DNA from 2 places in the Promicromonospora sp. NPDC019610 genome. Region 2 is predicted to be linked to the other one. Evidence: predicted binding sites of a transcription regulator. Region 2 holds the regulator's gene; the other holds the start of a gene.

Region 1 (9,927 bases), on a different contig from region 2:
TGTTCGGCGAGACCTGTTTGGTCCTGACGACCTCGGCCATCACGACGTGCGGGTCGACGGCCTTGCGCCCCTTGAATGCCATGCACTGAGGTTAGGCATACCTAACTGGATTTGACCAGGTTTGCGTCGGGATCTACTCCACGCACGTTCCGGATCCCCACCAGCGACAGCAGCCCGCCGAGGAACAGCAGGCCCGCCGTCACCAGCAGCGCCCGGTGGAACGACGCGACGTCGAGCACGCCGCCCGTGATGATCCCCGCGAACGCCACGGTCACCAGGCCCGCCACCCGCGCCACCGCGTTGTTCACGGCGGAACCGATGCCGGCGTCGTGCGTCGGCACGGCGCCCAGGATCGCGGCCGTCAGGGGCGCCACCGTGATAGCGAGGCCCAGCCCGAACACGAGCTGACCGGGCAGCACCTGCGTCGGGTAGTAGGCGGTCTCGTCGATCGCGAGCATGAGCAGGTAGCCGACGCCGGCCACGATCGGCCCCACGGTCATGAACAGCCGTGGCCCGTAGCGGCCGGCGAGCGTGCCGAACCATGCCGACAGGGCGATCATCGCGAGCGTCGTCGGCAGCTGCGCCACCCCGGACCACGTGGCGGAGTACCCCGCGACCTGCTGCAGGAACAGGGTGAGCACGAAGCCGCCCAGCGACAGCGCGCCGTAGATCGCGGTCGTGGCCAGGTTGCCCCAGGCGAAGTTGCGCGCCCGGAACAGCCGCAGCGGCAGCATCGGGTCCGCCGCTCGCCGCTGGTAGAGCACGAACGCGACCAGCATCACGGCGCCCGCGACGATCGAGACGAGGATGACGGGCGACGTCCAGCCGAGCCGCTCCCCCTCGATCAGCCCGAACACGACGCCCGCGAGGCCGAGCGCCGCCAGCACCGCACCGGGCACGTCGATGTGCCGGCCGGGCTCGCCCTCCGCGGCGGGGACGCCGCGCAGGAGCCAGAGCGTGACGGCGATGACGGGCACGTTGATCCAGAACACCCAGCGCCACGACGCGAAGTCCACCAGCATGCCGCCCACGAACGGACCGACGATCATCGCGCCGGTGGTCAGCGCCGTCCACCGGCCGATCGCGCGGGACTGTGCCTCGCCGCTGAACGTCGCGATGATCAGCGCCAGGGAGCTCGGCACCAGCAGGGCGCCGGCCACCCCCTGCAGGGCGCGCGCGAGGACGAGGAAGGGCCCGGTCGGCGCGACGGCGCACAGGATGGAGGCGAGCGCGAACCCGACGAGCCCGGCCGCGAGCACGCGACGCCGGCCGTAGACGTCGGAAATCGAGCCGGCCACGAGCATCAGCGCGCCGAGCGTGATCAGGTACGCGTCCACGACCCACTGCTGCAGCGGCAGCGCCTCCATGCCGGGGCCCGCGAGCTCGTCCGCGATCGCGGGCAGGGCGACGCTCACCACCGTGCCGTCGAGGAACGACACGAAGGAGCCGAGGACGGCGACGACGAGAACTCGTCTCTGGAGCGTGGTCACGGCCCTCACGCTATGCCCGGCCACCGACATCCGGCCCGACCACCGCGGGGATTTCGCCCACGGCAGCCGACCGCGGCGCCTGTCGCGTCCCGAGCACACCCGTGCATCCGGCACGATCACCCCATGGACCTGACGATCCGCGCCGCGATCCCCGAGGACGCCGCGGCCTGCGCCGACATCTACGCCTACTACGTGCGCGAGACCCACATCAGCTTCGAGTCCGAGCCGCCGAGCACCGAGGAGATGGCGCGCCGCATCGCGACGTACTCGGCCGGGCACGCCTGGCTCGTCGCCCTGGAGGCGGGTACGACCGACGTCGTCGGCTTCGCGTACGCGGCGCCGTACTCGCCGCGCGAGGCCTACCGCTGGGCGGCCGAGACCAGCGTCTACCTGCGGCAGGGCCGACGGCGGACGGGCGCGGGCCGCGCGCTGTACGAGGAGCTCTTCGACCGGCTGGCCGCTCGGGGCTTCCGCCGGCTGGTGGCGGGCCTGGCCCTGCCGAACGAGGCCAGCCTGGGCCTGCACACCGCCCTGGGATTCGAGGTGGTCGGCACGTTCCACCAGATCGGCTGGAAGCACGGCCGGTGGCACGACGTCATGCGGCTGCAGAAGGACCTGGCGCCCGCACTGGGGGACGCGCCGCCCGCGGGCGAGCCGGGCTGATCTACCTGCTCAGCAGGTCGCCGTCAATTCAGTGTTGCGATCGTCCTGCCCGCGCGGAACACGACAGGATCCGTGCATGGACAGCATCGTCCGCGTCGCGACTCCCGACGACGCCGCAGCCTGCGCCGCCATCTACGCCCCCTTCGTCGCCGACTCGGCGGCGACGTTCGAGACCCGCCCGCCGGACGCCCGCGAGATGACGCGCCGCATCGAGCGTTTCTTCGGCCGCGAGACGTGGCTGGTGCTGGAGTCGCACGGCACGGTCGTGGGCTTCGCCTACGCCAAGCCGTTCGCGGACCGTCCGACGTTCCGCTGGACGCTCGAGACCAACGTCTACGTCGCGACCGAGCACCAGCGCGCCGGCGGCGGCCGCGCCCTGTACGAGGCGCTCCTGGCGCGGCTCGCGCGCCGCGGCTACCACCGCGTCGTCGCGAGCATCGTGCTGCCGAACGACCCCGCGATCGCGCTGCACGAGGCGGTCGGGTTCCAGCGCGCGGGCTCGTTCGAGAAGATCGGCTGGAAGCTCGGCGCCTGGCGGGACGCCGTCCTGTTCCAGCGCGACCTCGTGGCGGACGACGGCCTCGCGCCCGGCAACCGCACGGCCGACGCCGAGCTGCAGGGCCTGCTCACGCCGGAACCGCTGGAGGTCACGCGCACGCCGCTGCTGCGCCCGCACCCGGCGGAGGACCAGGTCGCCTACTTCGGCGACTAGGTCTATCGAGAAGACGTTTTGAGCTCGCCCCCCTCCTCACCCGTTGCCTAGGGTCGCCAGCATGACCCTCACCGTGCGCCGGATCGAGTACGCCGACCAGCCCGACTACACCCGGCTGGGCGGCGAGGCGTTCGGTGTGCCCGCCGGGGGTCGCGAGGTTCCGACCGCGGAGGAGTGGGCCGCCTCGGGCTTCCGGGAGTGGGGCGCGTTCGACGGCGAGGGGCTGGCCGCCCGCCTGCGGGTGTACGGGTTCACGTCGTGGTTCCACGGCGCCCGCGTGCCGACGGCGGGCGTGGCAGGGGTCGCCGTCGAGCCCGAGCGGCGTGGCTCCGGACATCTCGCGCGCCTGTTCCGCGCGGCGCTCGACGAGGCCCGCGAGCAGGGCGACGTCCTCTCCACGCTCTTCCCGTCGGCGCCGGGCATCTACCGCCGCCTGGGCTACGAGGTGGTGGGCTCGTTCGACGACGTCGACGTGCCGCTGCAGAACCTGAACCGCGTGCCGGCGCCCGCGGGCGTGGTGACCCGCCGGGCCACGACGGCCGACTTCGACGCCGTCGTCGCCGTCCACCGCCGCTGGGCCGCCGCGCAGAACGGGCCGGTCTCGCGGGCGGAGAAGCCGTTCTGGACGCCACCGGAGAAGTTCTTCGCCGACTACACGGGTGTCACGCTGGCCCTCGACGCCGCGGGCGAGGTGGTCGGCTTCGCGAGCTGGACCCGCGGCGACGGTTACACGCCGGCCACGACGGTCATGGAGATCGACGACCTGATCGCGCTGACGCCGGACGCCGCCCGGGCCCTGTGGCGCACCCTCGGCAGCTTCTCGACGGTGGTCGGCACGGCGCGTGTGGCGACGTCGGGCCTCGATCCCGCGTGGCTGGTGCTGCCCGACCTGACCACGACCGTGCACTCCGCCCACCCGTACATGCTGCGGATCCTGGACGTGGCCGGGGCGCTCGGCGGGATCGCGACGCCGCTGGAGGGTGCGCGCGTGCCGTTCGCCGTCCGGGGCGCGGAGGAGCTCGCCGGGGCGTGGACGCTCACGGTGTCCGACGGCGTCACGCACGTGGAGCGCGACGCCGTCGACGTCGACGACGCGCACCACGCGCGGCCCGTGCTCAGCCCGAACGGGCTGGCGCTGCTGTACACGGGGGCCCAGTCGGCGGCGAACCTGCGGATCGCGGGCCATCTCACCGGCCCGCCGGACCACGACGCCGCGCTGTCGACCCTGTTCGGCGGTCGCCAGCTCCACGTCCGGGACTACTTCTGACCGTCGCCCGCCGCCGGCCGGGCGATGTCGACCACAGCAGTTCCTGCCAGAACGGCGTCGATCCTGGCAGCAACCGCTGTGCTCAACGCCATCGGTGGGCGAGTCCGGACGGCGAGCAGGGCGGCGGATAATCGGCGGGTGGATATTCCTGTCGGCTGGTCCGTCGTACTCATCGTCACCGCGCTGTGGAACCTGCTCATCTGGCCGCGGTTCTGGCAGCGCATCGTCGCCGACCCCCGGTCGCGCGACGCCGACGGCCGGGCCACGACGTTCCTCACCGTGCACAGCGTGCTGATCGGTGTGTCGCTCGCGCTGGCCCTGGCCGTCGGCGTCCTGGGCGTGCTCACCCTGTTCTGACGCCGCCCCGCTGACGCGTCGAGATCTGGCCGCGCGCCGCCAGGTCCCGGCGCGACCACACCCGCCCGACCCCCTGACCGGGAGTATTCGGTTGGCACCATACCTGGAGGTAGGTATGGTGCAGGCATGAGCAGCAGCACCTCCGCACGTGAGCGGCTCGTCGGCGCCGCGCAGGACCTCTTCGCCGCCCAGGGCGTCGGGCCCACGAGCCCGCGCGCCGTGCTGGCCGCGTCCGGCGTCGGGCAGGGCAGCCTGTACCACCACTTCCCCACCAAGCACGACCTCGCCGTGACCGCCGTCGGCGCCACCGTGGACGACGCGCTCACCCGCGCGATGCGCACGCTGGGCGGCGACTCCCCCGCCGTCGAACGGCTGGTCGCGTACCTCGAACGGCCGCGCGACGCGCTGGCCGGCTGCAAGATCGGCCGCCTCACCGCCGACCAGGCGGTGATGGACGACGACGGCCTGCACGACGTCGTGACCGCCTACTTCGTGCGGCTGCTCGGCGCCGTCACCCAGATCTTCCGCGAGACCGGGCTGCCCGGCGACGTCGCCCGCGACCGCGCGCACGCCGCCCTCGCGATCATCCAGGGCGGCTACGTCCTGGCCCGGGCCACGCGGGATCCCGGCGCGCTCGACGCCGCGGTGCGCGGCTTCGTCGGCCTCCTGACGCAGGACCGGCCGCCGCAGGACCGGCCGCCGCAGGACCGGCCGCACCAGGACCGGCCGCCGCAGGACCAGCCGAACCCGGCCTCGCCGACCCCGAAGGAGAACTCGTGACGTTCCGCGAGCGCCTGCGCGCGCTGCCCACCTTTGCCCGGCCGGGGCTGCCGGTCTTCGACACCGCGGCCGCACCGGCCACGCCGCACGAGCTGTTCGTGACGTGGATCGAGCAGGCGATCGACGGCGGTCTGCTGGCCCCGCAGGCGGCGACGCTGTCGACGGCGGACGCCGCCGGGCGGGTGCACGCCCGCACCCTGGTGCTCAAGGACGTGACGGCGGACGGCTGGTGGTTCGCGTCGCAGTCCACGGGCCCCAAGGGGCGTGACCTGGCGGCGAACCCGAACGCGGCGCTGACGTTCTTCTGGCCGGAGCTGGGGCGGCAGGTCAAGGTGACGGGCACGGTGGCGTCGGCCGGTGCGGAGGCGAGCCGGGCGGACTTCGTCGCGCGGTCGGACCTGTCGCGCGCCTCGGGGCTGGTGAACCACCAGAGCGAGCCGCTCGGGTCCCCGGAGGAGTACGCGGACGCGTTCGCCGAGGCGCTGCGCGCCGTCACCGCCGACCCCGGGCTCGCCGCCCCGGACTGGACCGCGTACGTGCTCGCGCCGACGGAGGTCGAGTTCTGGCAGGCGCCGGACGACGGCCCGCACACGCGGCTGCTGTACCGGGCGACGGCCGACGGCTGGTCGACCGGCCTGCTCTGGCCCTGACCGGCGTCCGCCCGCCCGACGTACCACGGGTCAGACCCGCAGGCCCCTCGGGGTGACCTGCGCGTCTGACCCGCCCACCACAGCACGCCCCGACGAAGGGACATCCCCGTGAGCACCATCTCGACCGCCGCGCCCACCACCGACCTGATCGCCCACGCCCGCGCCGACGCGGCGTCGGGGCTGGACGACCTCCTGTCCGCCGTCGGGCGGCTGACCGCCGACGACCTCGCCGGTCCGTCGACCCTGGACGGCTGGACCCGCGGGCACGTGCTGGCGCACGTCGCGGGCCTGGCCACGGCGATGCTCGGGCAGGCGCGGGCCGCCGAGCGCGGCGAGGTGGTGCCCGTCTACGCCAGCCCGGAGGCCCGCGCCGCGGGCATCGAGGCGGGCGCCGGGCGCACCGTGGCCGAGCACCTGACGGTCCTCGGCGAGCTGCGCGACGACCTGGCCCAGGCCTGGCCGGAGCCCGGTTCGCCGCTGTGGGACGCCCCGAGCGGGTACCGCGGCGGGCCGCTGTCGGGCTGCCTGCTCGCCTGGTGGCGCGAGGTGCGCATCCACTCGGTCGACGCCCTGGCCGGCACCGCGCAGGAGGTCGGGTACGAGACGTGGGACGACGCGCTGTGCGCGCACCTCCGCGCGTTCCTCGCGGTGCGGCTGCCGGACGGCGTGTCCGTGGACGACGTCGCGGGCGACCCGCGCGACGTCACCGCCTGGCTGGCCGGACGCGTCCCGGCGACGCCCCTGCCGGGCGACCTGCCCGAGCTGGGCCCCTGGCCGTCGGCGACGCCCGCTCGCTGAGCCCGGCGGCCGCGTGGTGACCACGCGCGCCGCCGCAGCAGCAACAGCGGACGGCGTGGCCGCGCCGCTCCCCATACCGTGAGCGAGGTCACGGCACACATCACGTGATTCATGCCACAGCGCTCGTTCCGCTTTTCACAAGCGCGCTATCTTTCTGAGCGTGACTTCTTACCTCCAGACAGCCCCGCGTCCCTCCGAAGAGGTCGACGTCGCGCTGATCGGCGGGGGGATCATGAGCGCCACCCTCGGCGCGCTGCTCACGATCCTCGAGCCGACCTGGCGTGTCGGGATCTACGAGCGCCTCGACGAGGTGGCCCTCGAGTCGTCGAACCCGTGGAACAACGCGGGCACCGGCCACGCCGCCCTCTGCGAGCTGAACTACACCCCGGAGCGCAAGGACGGCTCCGTCGACATCTCCAAGGCGGTGAAGATCAACGAGCAGTTCCACACCTCCCGCGAGTTCTGGAACCACCTGCTCACCGCCGGCCTGATGGAGGGCACCGACTTCATCAACGTCACGCCGCACATGACGTTCGTGCGCGGCGCCGACAACGTGGACTTCCTGCGCCGGCGCTACGAGGCGCTCAGCGTGCACCCGCTGTTCAGCGACCTGGAGTTCAGCACCGACCCCGCCGTCATCGGCTCGTGGGCCCCGCTGATGACCCTGGACCGCGACGCCGACGAGCCCATCGCGGCCACGCGCGCCGCCGCGGGCACCGACGTCGACTTCGGCTCGCTCACCAAGAAGCTCATCGGCTTCGCCACCGCGCACAACACCGAGCTGCACCTGAACCACGAGGTGCGCGGGCTCAAGAAGCTCCGGGATGGTCGCTGGCGCCTGACCCTGAACGACCGCACCTGGAACGCCGGCACCCGCCGGCGCACCGTCACCGCGAAGTTCGTCTTCGTCGGCGCCGGCGGTGGCGCGCTGCCGCTGCTGCAGTCGTCGGGCATCAAGGAGGCGCGGGGGTACGGCGGCTTCCCGATCTCGGGCGAGTTCCTGCGCACCGCCAACCCCGAGCTCGTCGCCCAGCACAACGCGAAGGTCTACGGCAAGGCCGACGTCGGCGCCCCGCCGATGTCCGTGCCGCACCTGGACACGCGCATCGTGGACGGCCAGAGCTACCTCATGTTCGGCCCGTACGCCGGGTTCAGCCCCAAGTACCTCAAGAAGGGCAAGTACCTGGGCCTGATCACGTCGCTGCGCGCGCACAACGTGTTCTCGATGCTGGGCGCCGGCGTGAAGAACCTCGACCTCACCAGCTACCTCATCGGCCAGGTCGCGGCCGCCCCGGAGACCAAGTTCCACGAGCTGCAGCGGTTCATGCCGACGGCGCAGCCGGGCGACTGGGAGAAGATCACCGCCGGCCAGCGCGTCCAGGTCATCAAGTGGGTCAAGGGCAAGGGCGGCGTGCTGGAGTTCGGCACCGAGGTGGTCGCGTCCCAGGACGGCACCATCGCCGGCCTGCTGGGCGCCTCCCCGGGCGCCTCGACCGCCGTCGCCGCCATGACCGGGCTGCTGGAGCGCTGCTTCCCCGGCAGGTACGCCGAGTGGAAGCCGCAGCTCACCTCCATGATGCCGAGCCTCGGCGGCGGCGTGGAGTACGACGCCGCGCAGCTCGCCCCGACGGAAAAGGTCCCGGCCGGCGCCTGACCCGGCAGCCCCGACCGCACCTGAGCGCGGGTGTGGTGGCACTCCCCGTCCTGGGAGTGCCACCACACTCGCGTTCATCTTTCTGCGCGGCAGCGCCGGTCAGTTTCTGCGCGGCAGCGCCGGTCAGCCGCCCAGCGGGCCCGGCGGGAGCTCGCGGAGCCGGGCCAGCGGCGAGACCAGCACGCTCCACGTGGCGAGGCAGTGCACCGCCGCCATGAGCAGGATGGTCTCGCGCACGCCGAGCACCCCGCCGAGCCAGCCCGCGACGACGCCGGCCACCGGCATGGTGCCGAAGTTCACCACCTGCATGACCGTCATCACGCGCCCGCGCAGGCCGGCCGGCACGTAGCCGAGCCGCCACGCGTTGCGGATCACGTTGCCCGACACGACGCACAGGCCGACCAGGAACTCGCCCGTCCCGCTGATCGCCGCGCCCCATCCGGGCAGTCCGGCGCCCACGAGCAACGCCGTCGGGCCGGAGACCACGAGCAGGACGGTGGAGGCCCGCCCGCTGCCGAGCCGCGCGCTCAGGAACGGCGCGACCACGGCCCCGACGACGCCGCCTGCTCCCGCCAGCGCCAGCACCGCGCCGACCCCTGACTCCGTGAGCCCGAGGTCGCGCACCAGGAACAGCACCAGGAGCGCACCGTAGCCGGTGAGCCCGAAGTTCGACGCGCCGCCCATGCCCACGAACCACGGGAGGTAGCGGTCGCGCCGGACCAGCTCGACGCCCTCCCGGATGCGCGCCGCGAGCGGCTGGCCCGGTCCGGACGGCGGGGCGACCGCGCGCGCCGGCCGGATGCGCCACAGGCACACCGCCGACCAGAGGAACGTCACGGCGTCGAGCGCGAGCCCGACTGCCGCCGTCAGCCACTGGGCCAGCAGGCCGCCGAGGCCGGGACCCGCGACGTTGGCCGCCGACTCCGTGCCGAAGAGGCGCGCGTTCGCCGCCTCGAGCTGGCCGGCGGGCACCACCTCGGGCAGGAACACCTGGTAGGCCGTGCGGAAGAACACGGTGCAGACCCCGCCCACCAGGGCGACCACCGCGATCTGGGTCAGGGTGAGGATCCCCGACGCGAACGCCACGGGCACGCTCGCGAGCGAGACGGCGGCGGCCAGGTTCGCGACGATCATCACCGGCCGGGCCGGGAGCTGGTCGACCCAGGCGCCTACCGGCAGCCCGATGAGGAGCCAGGGCAGCCACGCCGCCGCGGTGATCAGGCCCATCCAGGCCGGCCCGGCGTCGAGCTGCGTCACCGCGAGCAGCGGCAGGAGCATGGAGGTCGTCGCGTTGCCCACCACGCTCACGCCCTCCCCCAGCCAGAGGAGGCCGAAGGCCCGGTTGCGGGACAGGGGCGCTGACTCGACGGCGGGCACGGCGGGGATGGTCATGCCGGTAGCGTATATGTACAACGCTCCTTGTACAACGGATCTTGCAGGCTATGGGCGGGAGGGGAACGCTCGCGCGAAGAGGAACACGTGCTCGGCCTGCTCGTCGGGCGTCGCCGCCCTCCCCCGCTCCTTCCAGCGCCGCACCACCTGGTTGATCTCGTCGC
Region 2 (9,927 bases):
GACCGGGACATCGAGGCGTTCGGTCGCCGGATCCCGCGCGACGTGCTGCGGCTGTCGATCGCGGTGGTGTTCACGGGCGCGAGCATCGTGCTGGTCTCGTGCGTCGCGCTGCTGCAGGTCACCGACCTCCCCCTGTCCAGGGTGCTGTTCGAGGTGCTGTCGGCGTTCGCGACCGTCGGCCTCTCGACCGGCATCACGTTCGACCTCCCCGACGCCGGCAAGTATGTGCTCGCCGCCCTGATGTTCGTGGGGCGCACGGGGGCGGTGACCGTCGTGGCGGTGCTGGCGCTGCGTGACCGGCGGCGCATCGTACGCTTCCCGGAGGAACGACCCATCATCGGGTGAGGCCGGAGTGCAGTGCAGGGTGGGGGCCGAGGAACGAGGAACGCGCCCGGAACGGAACGCAGGCCTCACGCGACAGACAACATCGGGTGAGGCCGGAGTGCAGTGCAGGGTGGGGCCGAGGAACGAGGCACGCGCCCGGAACGGAACGCAGGCCTCATGCGACAGACAACATCGGCTGACAGGAGAGGACTACCGTGCCGGAGAAGAAACCCGAGCGGGACGCGGGTGTGCTCGTGATCGGCCTGGGCAGGTTCGGGTCGGCGATCGGCGCGACCCTGGACCGCCTGGGCCAGGACGTGCTCGCCGTGGAGCAGGACCCCACGCTGGTGGCCCAGTGGTCCGGGCGGCTGCCGCTGGTCGAGGCCGACGCGTCCAACCCGGACGCGCTGGAGCAGCTCGGCGCGAAGGACTTCGGCGTCGCCGTGGTCGGCGTCGGCTCGTCGCTCGAGGCGTCGGTGCTCATCACGGGCAACCTGGTGGACCTGGGCACGCCCCAGATCTGGGCCAAGGCGATCTCCGCCGAGCACGGCCGGATCCTGACCCGGATCGGCGCGCATCATGTCGTCTTCCCGGAGGCGGACGCCGGTTCGCGCGTTGCCCACCTCGTCAGCGGCAAGCTGCTCGACTACATCGAGGTCGAGGACGGCTTCACCATCGTGAAGATGCGCCCGCCCCGTGAGGCGCAGGGCTTCACGCTGGCGCAGTCGAACATCCGCAAGCGGTACGGGATCACCGTGATCGGGGTGAAGTCGCCGGGCGTGGACTTCGTCTACGCGACGCCGGAGACCCGGGTCTCCGCCAACGACCTGCTCGTCTGCTCCGGCCACGCCGACCTGCTGGAGCGGTTCGCGGCCCGGCCCTGAGCGGGGCCGCGGACGGGTCCGTCGGCCGGCCGGGGAGGCAGGTCCGGCGCACCTCACACCGCCGTCGATTACGGGGCGCGCGGCAGAGCAGGTAGCCTAGGTAGCGGACTCCTTTTCGTGTTGGTCGGCCATCGTCACTATGGCGTCACTGTCCCGGACCAACCGTGGACCATTTCGCCGCGCGGCCCGTCGTCGGGCTGCCGCCGACCGACCGACCGAACATTGCGAGGACCTATGGGCTCCGTCATCAAGAAGCGCCGCAAGCGCATGGCCAAGAAGAAGCACCGCAAGCTGCTTCGCAAGACGCGCCACCAGCGCCGCAACAAGAAGTGACGCGCGCGCCGTCGGGCGCGTGACGAGCAGGCCCGGCCCCTTGAGGGGCCGGGCCTTCTTTTTGTGCTCCCGCCAGGGTGTCGAGATCGGTCCCTTGCACCGAGATCGGCCGATCGATGGACCGATCTCGATGCAACCGACCGAACTCGACGCCGGGACAGCCGGGCCTAGTGCCCGCGCAGCCGCCGTCGGGCCGCCCGCAGCACCAGGCCGAGCACCCAGGCCGCCCCGGCCCACGACGCCGTCCGGACCCCCCGCCCGGCCGCGCGCTGCGACCGTCCGCGGAACTCGCGGATGGGCCAGCCGACCTCTTGCGCGTGCCGGCGCAGCCGCAGGTCGGGGTTGATGGGGCAGGGATGGCCCACGGACCGCATCATCGGCAGGTCGTTGAGCGAGTCGCCGTAGGCGTAGCTCTCGTCGAGGTCGATGGCCTCGGCGTCGGCGAGCGAGACGATGGCGTCCGCCTTGGCCTGGCCGTGCATCAGGTCGCCGGTGAGCCGGCCGGTGTAGAACCCGTCCTTGTGCTCGGCCACGGTGCCGAGCCCGCCCGTGGCGCCGAGGCGGCGGGCGATGAGCTGCGCGATCTCCACGGGCGTGGCCGTCACCAGCCACACCTGGTGGCCGGCCGCGATGTGCTCGTCCAGCAGCCGGCGCGTGCCGGGGTAGATCCGCAGCGAGAGGACGGCGTCCCACACCTCCTCGCCGAGGGTGGCGATCTCCGCGACGCTGCGCCCCGCGATGAGCGAGAGCGCGCGGTCGCGCACCTGGTCGATCTCCTCGCGGTTCTCGCCCCACAGCAGGTATCGCGCCTGGATCAGGGCGAACCTCAGGATGTCCCGCGTACCGAAGAACTTGCGCTGGTACGCCGACTTGGCCAGGTGAAAGGCGCTCGCACCGCGGATGATCGTGTTGTCGACGTCGAAGAACGCCGCGGTGGCGGACGAGGGGAGCGTCGACGGCATGGAGGTCACTCTATCGGCGTGCCACAGCACGCAAGTCCTCGCCGGGCACCGGCGCAGAAGCGCTGGTAGAACCGGGGAGTGACGCAGAACATCCGGACCTCCGAGGGGGCCGCGCTCGCGCGGTTCCTTCACCTGCTGGTCGCGGTGCTCGCCCTCGGCGGCTTCGCTATCGAGTTCGTCATCGCGCTGACCAGCGGCCCAGGGTTAGCCCCCACGCACGCCGAACGGATGGTCCGGTTCTTCAGCTACTTCACCATCCAGTCGAACCTCCTCGTCGGCGGGACGTCGCTGGCGCTCGTGCTCGACCCCCGCAGGGACGGCCCGGTGTTCCGCGTGCTGCGTCTCGACGGCCTGCTGTGCATCGCCGTCACGGGGATCGTCTACAACACCGTGCTCCGCGGCCTCGAGATGGTGGGCGGCGCCGGGCCGGTGCCGAACACGATGCTGCACGTCCTGGCGCCGCTGTTCGCGGTGGTCGTCTGGGTGTGGGTGGGCCCGCGCCCCCGCATCACGGCGGCCACGGTGTGGTGGTCGGTGGCGTACCCCGTCGCCTGGCTGGTCTACACGTTCGTGCGCGGCGCGGTCACGGGCTGGTACCCGTACCCGTTCCTGGACGCAGGCGACCTGGGTCACGCGGGCGCGCTGACCAACGCGGCCGGCGTCGCCGTGGTCTTCCTCGTGCTGGCCTGGGGCGTGCGCTGGGCGGACGGGCGGCTGCCGGACACCGACCGTTCGCTGGCCCGCACGTGACGTAACCTCGGGGCGTGACCACTGCCGCCGAGACCCGGGTCGTTCTCTACACACGCGAGGCGTGCCATCTGTGCGAGGACGCACGCGCCGTCGTCGAGAAGGTGTGCGAGAGCTCGGGGACCGCGTGGCGCGAGGTCGACATCGACAGCGCGCCCGAGCTGCGCGACAAGTACGGGGAGTACGTCCCCGTGCTCGAGGTGGACGGTGTCCAGCAAGGTTTCTGGCGCGTGGACGGTGCGCGCCTGGCACGCCTCCTGGCATGATCGTCCAGGCAGTGTGTGCGTACGCCCGCGACACAGTGGTCGCGGGGAGGGGAGCAGCACGTGGTCGAACTCAGTGACGGGACAGTCCCGGCAGCAACCGTAGGGAGGCTGCCGTACTACCTGCGCGCCCTGCGTGACCTCGCGGCCGAGGGGGTGGACCTCACCTCCTCGACGGAGCTCGCCGAACGGTCGGGCGTGAGCTCGGCGCAGCTGCGCAAGGACCTCTCGTACCTGGGTTCGTTCGGCACGCGCGGCGTCGGGTACGACGTCGAGTCGCTCGCCTCGTACATCACGGTCGCCCTGGGGCTCGAGACGGAGCACCGGCTGGCGATCGTCGGCATCGGCAACCTGGGGCACGCCCTGGCGAACTACTCCGGGTACGCGACGCGCGGCTTCCAGGTCGTGGCGCTGCTCGACGCGTCGCCCGACGTCGTGGGCACGCGCGTGGCGGGCGTGACCGTCGAGCACGTGCGCGGGGTGGCCGAGGTCATCGAGCGCGAGCGGGTGTCCATGGTCGTCCTGGCGCTGCCTGGCCACGGCGCCCAGGACGTGGCCGACGCCGTGGTCGGCTCGGGCGTCCGGGAGATCCTGAACTTCGCGCCGGTGGCGCTCCAGGTGCCGGACGACGTGGTGGTGCGTTCGGTCGACGTCGGCGGCGAGCTGCAGATCCTGGCGTTCCACGCGGCCGCCCGCGCCGCGGCCCTCTGACCCACAAAAAACGCTGAGTGCGGGGTATTTGTTGGATCAAGCAGCTTGATCCAACAAATACCCCGCACTCAGCGGGGGTGGGGTGGGGCTCAGCCCTTGGCGATCGCGCTGACGTCCAGCGTGATCTTGACCTTGTCGCCCACCAGGAAGCCGCCGGTCTCCAGCGTGGCGTTCCACGTGAGGCCGAAGTCCTTGCGGTTGACCTCGAGGTTCGCCTCGAAGCCGGCGCGGTCGTTGCCGAACGGGTCCTTGGCGGTGCCGGTGAACTCGGTCTCGAGCTCGACACCCTTGGTGATGCCGTTGATGGTGAGGTCGCCCGAGATGATGTAGTCGTCGCCGTCGGCCTTGATGTCGGTCGAGGAGAACGTCCAGGTCGGCTTCTCGTCGGCGTGCCAGAAGTCGGCGCTCTTCAGGTGGCCGTCACGACCGGCGTCGCCGGTGCTCACGGAGGCCGCGTCCAGCTCGGCGGTGACGCTCGACGACTCCAGGTCCTCGCCCACCGTGATGGTGCCCGAGGTGACGGCGATGCTGCCGCGCACCTTCGCGATCCCGGCGTGGCGGACGGAGAAGGAGGCAGCGGTGTGGGAGGGGTCGATCTCGTAGACGCCGGTGGTGAGACCTGCGGGGAGCGGGGTGGCCATCAGGGGGACTCCTTGTGGGTGTGACGGTTGAGGTAGATAGTTGAGGGATCAACTAGATCTGCTGCGTTCCAACATAACGGGTCCCGTAACGTATTCCTAGAGGGCGCCCGGCACGTCGCAGATCACATTCGCGCGGCGGGCCATCATGGCTCTCGGCGTGACGGCGACACCCGGGCCGGCCCTCCTGGCAGCTCGGCGAGCACGAAGGCGGTGGGCGAAGTGGCAGCGGAGACGATCCAGGGTTCCGATCTCTGGCTGACCGAGGAGCAGCAGGGCTCCTGGCGGCACTATCTCGAGGGGACCGCGCGGTTCGTGGAGGCGCTCAGCGCGGTGCACGACCGGACCCTCGACCTCTCGCTCGGGGAGTACAGCCTGCTGGTGCAGCTCTCGGAGGCTCCGGAGCGCACCATGCGCATGTCGACGCTCGCGGACGGCCTGGTGCTGTCGCGCAGCCGTCTCACGCACACGGTCGCGCGCATGGAGGCGCGCGGGCTCGTGGAGCGCCGGGCGGCGGAGGGCGACCGGCGCGGCGTGAACTGCACCATGACCGACGCCGGCTACGCGGCGCTGGAGGTGTCGGCGCCCGGCCACGTCGCGGCGGTACGCCGGATCATGGTGGAAGCGCTGGACCCCGAGGAGTTCGCGATGCTCGGGCGCATCATGGCCAAGGTCGCGGAGTCCTCGAAGATGTCGGGCGGCACGGAGGAAGGCCTCACGGCCCTGTGCGACTGAACGCGTCCCGCGGTACGCGACCGACCGCGGCAGCGGGCACGGGTCAGACGCACAGGTCCCCCGGGTGACCTGTGCGTCTGACACGGGGAAGGTGGGGATGATCGGGCCTACTCGGTCAGCACGCGGCTGAACATGGGGCGGTAGGCGTACCCCGCCACCAGGGCGCCGAGGATCGGGAACAGCAGGAACACCCAGAGCTGCCCCCAGGCCCAGCCGCCGGCGTAGATCGCGGTGGCGATGGAGCGGGCGGGGTTCACCGACGTGTTCGTGATCGGGATCGAGACCAGGTGGATCAGCGTGAGGGTCAGGCCGATCGCCAGCGGGGCGAACCCGGGGGAGGCGATCCGCGCCGTCGTGCCGAGGATGACGAACAGGAAGACCGCGGTGAGGACCGTCTCGGTCAGGATCGCGGAACCGAGCCCGAAACCGTCCGGGGAGTGCTCGCCGAAGCCGTTGGCCGCGAAGCCCGACTCGCGTGCCGCGTCGAAGTAGCCGTCCGGCCCGCCGAGGGCGATCAGCGCCAGCACGCTGGAGCCGAGCACGCCGCCGATGATCTGCGCCACGACATAGCCGCCGACGTCGTTCCAGGAGAACCGGCCCGAGGCCGCCAGGCCCAGCGTGACGGCCGGGTTGAAGTGGCCGCCCGAGATCGGGCCGAGCGCGAACGCGCCGACCACGACGGTGAGGCCGAAGGCCAGGGCGACCCCGAGGAAGCCCACGCCCACCGTGTTGGTCTCGGCGTCAGGGAAGTTGGCTGCGAAGACCGCGGTGCCGCAGCCACCCAGCACCAGCACGAACGTGCCCAGCGCCTCGGCAGCCAGGCGTGCGTACATGGCAGGCGATGCTGTCTCACTCATGTGGAGCCCCCTTGCTTGCATCGGACGGTTTCATGGCGAAACCTTTCCGCTGAATGTAGGTCGGCCCTGGCGGATCGGCGCGAGATGACGTAATCCACACTCGCTGGAGGTCACGGGCACCCAGGGTCGGATGGGAGACTGTGGGTCATGGTTTCCACGACGGTTCACCTGCTGCGTCACGGCGAGGTGTACAACCCCGACGGCCTGCTGTACGGGCGCCTGCCCGGCTACCGGCTGTCCGACCGTGGCCAGGCGATGGCCAAGATCGTCGCCGACCACCTGACGAGCACCGGCCGGGACGTGACCCGCGTGGTGGCCTCCCCCCTGCAGCGCGCGCAGGAGACGGCCGCCCCCGTGGCGCAGGGCTTCGGCGTCGAGCTCGCCACCGACGACCGCATCATCGAGGCCGACAACCGGTTCGAGGGCCTGGTCGTCTCCGGTCCCGGCGGCGGGGCGCTGAAGAACCCGCGCAACTGGCCGCACCTGTGGAACCCGTTCCGGCCGTCGTGGGGCGAGCCCTACACGGCCCAGGTCGAGCGCATGCGCGCCGCCGTCGAGGACGCGCGCCGCGCCGCGGAGGGCCACGAGATCGTGCTGGTCAGCCATCAGCTCCCCATCTGGCTCACGCGCCGGGCGCTCGAGGGCGGGACCCTCTGGCACGACCCGCGAAACCGGCAGTGCAACCTCGCGTCCCTGACGTCCCTGCACTTCGAGGACGACCGGTTCGTCGGTCTGCACTACACGGAGCCCGCCGCGGAGCTCTACGACGGCGCGAGCAAGGTCGCCGGCGCGTGATGCGGGGCAAGACCGTCAAGGCGGTCCAGTGGGTAGTGGTCGTCGGCATCGTGCTCGGCCTCGTCGTGTCGCTCGCCGCATGCAGCCCGGAGGACTCGGGCGCCGGCGACGTCGTCGGGCAGGGGTACGTCTCCGGTGACGGTTCGGTCCAGACGTACGACGTCGGGGAACGCAAGGGGCCCGTGACCATCACGGGCACCGACTTCGAGGGCAACGACGTCGACACCTCCGGGTGGGCCGGCGACGTGGTGGTCGTGAACACCTGGTACGCCTCGTGCGCGCCGTGCCGCGCCGAGGCCCCCGAGCTCGTCGACCTCGCGGGGTCGAAGGACGGCGTGCAGTTCCTCGGCATCAACACGGAGGACGACGCCGGCGCCGCCCAGGCGTTCCAGCGCACGTTCGAGGTGCCCTACCCGAGCATCGAGGACCGCACCGGCAAGGTGATCGCGGGCCTGTCCGGCGTCGTGCCGCTGCAGGCCGTGCCGTCCACCGTGGTGCTGGACCAGGAGGGCAACGTGGCCGCGCGCGTCATCGGGCAGGTGGAGGGCTCCACGCTGGAGGCCCTCATCGACGAGGTCGTGGCGGAGGCCGCCTGATGCTCTCGACCGGCGCCCTCGCCACCGCCGTCGGCGGCGGCTTCGCGAGCACGGCCTTCAGCGGGTCCCTGCTCCTGGCGGTGCCCGTGGCGCTGCTCGCAGGCCTCGTCTCGTTCGCCTCGCCGTGCGTGCTGCCGCTCGTGCCCGGCTACGTCGGGTACGTGAGCAGCATGGCCGCCGCGTCGGCCGGCACGACCCCCGGGATCGTGACGACGCGCACCAAGCCGGCGCGCGGCCGCGTGGTCGGCGGCGTCGCGCTGTTCGTGCTCGGCTTCACCGTCGTGTTCGTCTCGTTCGGGGCCGCGTTCGGCAGCCTGGGCGCCTACCTGGTGCGCTGGGAGGACGTGATCATCCGCGTGCTCGGCGCCGTGGTGATCCTGCTCGGCCTCGGGTTCCTCGGAGCCGTCCCGTTCCTGCAGCGCGAGGCCCGGTTCCACCTGACGCCGCGCGCCGGTCTGTGGGGCGCGCCGCTGCTCGGCGTCGTCTTCGGGCTCGGCTGGACGCCCTGCATCGGCCCGACCCTCGGCGCCGTGCAGGCGCTCGCGATCGACGAGGCCTCGGCCGGTCGCGGCGCCCTGCTCGGCGTCGCGTACTGCATCGGGCTGGGTGTGCCGTTCCTGCTCGTGGCCCTCGGGCTGCAGAGCTCGGAGCGCATGCTGGACTTCCTGCGCAAGCACCGTCTCGCGGCGCTGCGGATCGGCGGCGGGCTGCTGGTGCTGGTCGGGCTGCTGCTGGTCACCGGGCTGTGGACGCAGATCACCGGGGCCATGCAGCTCTGGATCGGTGGATTCGAGACGGTGATCTGATGGCCGGTCGAACCAGCAGCAGGGACGGCGCCCGGGACACCACCCGGGACCGCAGCGACGGCACCTACGTGCCCGAGGGCATCGCGGACGCGTTCACGCAGGGCGAGCCGGGCGAGGCGCACGACACCCCGGCGTCCGACCCGAAGGGGCAGAAGCCGGAGCGGCCTACCGTGCCAACGCTGGGCCTGGTGGGCACGCTGCGCTGGATGTGGCGCCAGCTCACCTCGATGCGCGTGGCGCTCATGCTGCTGATGCTGCTCGCCGTCGCCGCCGTGCCCGGGTCGGTGCTCCCGCAGCGCAACCAGGACGCCGCCGGGGTGCTCGAGTACCTCGCCGACCACCCGACCGCCGGGGACTGGCTCGACAAGGCCGGCTTCTTCGACGTCTACACGTCGGTCTGGTTCTCCGCCATCTACATCCTGCTCTTCGTCTCGCTCGTGGGCTGCATCCTCCCGCGCTCGGCGGCGCACTACCGCGCCCTGCGCGGCCGCCCGCCACGCGTGCCGTCCCGGTTCAACCGGTTCCCGGCCAAGGCCACGGTGACCACCGGCGTCTCGCCCGAGGAGGCGGCCGACGCCGTCGCCGCCCGCCTGCGCGGCAGGCTCTCCTGGCTGCCGACCTTCCGGGTGGACCGGGGCGAGGAGGCCGCCCGCGGACGACGTCCCGCGGCGGCCACCGTGAGCGCCGAGCGCGGCTACCTCCGCGAGACCGGCAACCTCGTCTTCCACCTGGCCCTCGTCGGCCTGCTGGTCTCCGTCGCGACCGGCCAGATGCTGCACTACCGCGGCCAGGCCATCGTCACCGAGGGCCGGGGCTTCGCCAACGCCGTCGTGGACTACGACACCTTCGAGAAGGGCGGCTGGTTCCGCCCCGGCTCGCTGGTGCCGTTCTCGATGACGCTCGACAAGTTCGAGTCGGAGTTCGCGAGCGACACGGTGGCCTTCGCCCAGGCGCGCGACTTCACCGCGCACGTGACGGTGACCGAGCCGTCCGGCGAGGAGCGGCCCGAGCAGATCAAGGTGAACCACCCGGTCGTCGTCGACGGCGCCAAGATCTACCTCCAGGGCAACGGCTTCGCCCCCGAGATCACCGTGCACGACGCCAAGGGCGAGGTCGCCTTCTCCGGCCGGGTCACGTTCATCCCCGAGGACACGATGTACACCTCCCGCGGCGTGGTGAAGGTGCCGGACGTGTCGCCCGGGCTGGACCAGATCGGGCTCGTCGGCTACTTCCTGCCGACGGCGGAGGTGAACGAGGACGGGTCGGCCCGCTCGGC

What was found. Region 2 encodes Rex, which represses fermentation and respiration genes when NADH is low (regulators of the CRP and FNR family bind a similar motif). Its sites were predicted from a motif close to CTTGTGAANNNNTTCACAAG; they were not measured.
Region 1: the regulator Rex is predicted to act here: its motif matches at 6,840-6,859, upstream of mqo (malate dehydrogenase (quinone)).

What each region holds. Positions count from the first base shown of each region.
Region 1 is NZ_JBIRXX010000004.1:222,035-231,961, reverse strand. It holds gene ACH45N_RS25915 (siderophore-interacting protein) at 1-82, opposite strand, end outside; gene ACH45N_RS25910 (DHA2 family efflux MFS transporter permease subunit) at 102-1,520, opposite strand; gene ACH45N_RS25905 (GNAT family N-acetyltransferase) at 1,614-2,153, shown strand; gene ACH45N_RS25900 (GNAT family N-acetyltransferase) at 2,230-2,865, shown strand; gene eis (enhanced intracellular survival protein Eis) at 2,927-4,132, shown strand; gene ACH45N_RS25890 (SCO4848 family membrane protein) at 4,271-4,489, shown strand; gene ACH45N_RS25885 (TetR/AcrR family transcriptional regulator) at 4,616-5,269, shown strand; gene ACH45N_RS25880 (pyridoxal 5'-phosphate synthase) at 5,266-5,919, shown strand; gene ACH45N_RS25875 (maleylpyruvate isomerase family mycothiol-dependent enzyme) at 6,028-6,717, shown strand; gene mqo (malate dehydrogenase (quinone)) at 6,878-8,371, shown strand; gene ACH45N_RS25865 (MFS transporter) at 8,495-9,763, opposite strand; gene ACH45N_RS25860 (ArsR/SmtB family transcription factor) at 9,812-9,927, opposite strand, start outside.
Region 2 is NZ_JBIRXX010000001.1:935,598-945,524, forward strand. It holds gene ACH45N_RS04050 (TrkH family potassium uptake protein) at 1-345, shown strand, start outside; gene ACH45N_RS04055 (TrkA family potassium uptake protein) at 540-1,208, shown strand; gene ACH45N_RS04060 (30S ribosomal protein bS22) at 1,443-1,541, shown strand; gene ACH45N_RS04065 (HAD family hydrolase) at 1,709-2,503, opposite strand; gene ACH45N_RS04070 (Pr6Pr family membrane protein) at 2,582-3,253, shown strand; gene ACH45N_RS04075 (glutaredoxin family protein) at 3,268-3,516, shown strand; gene ACH45N_RS04080 (redox-sensing transcriptional repressor Rex) at 3,577-4,224, shown strand; gene ACH45N_RS04085 (YceI family protein) at 4,314-4,865, opposite strand; gene ACH45N_RS04090 (MarR family winged helix-turn-helix transcriptional regulator) at 5,085-5,597, shown strand; gene aqpZ (aquaporin Z) at 5,705-6,454, opposite strand; gene ACH45N_RS04100 (histidine phosphatase family protein) at 6,602-7,249, shown strand; gene ACH45N_RS04105 (TlpA family protein disulfide reductase) at 7,249-7,845, shown strand; gene ACH45N_RS04110 (cytochrome c biogenesis CcdA family protein) at 7,845-8,651, shown strand; gene ACH45N_RS04115 (cytochrome c biogenesis protein ResB) at 8,651-9,927, shown strand, end outside.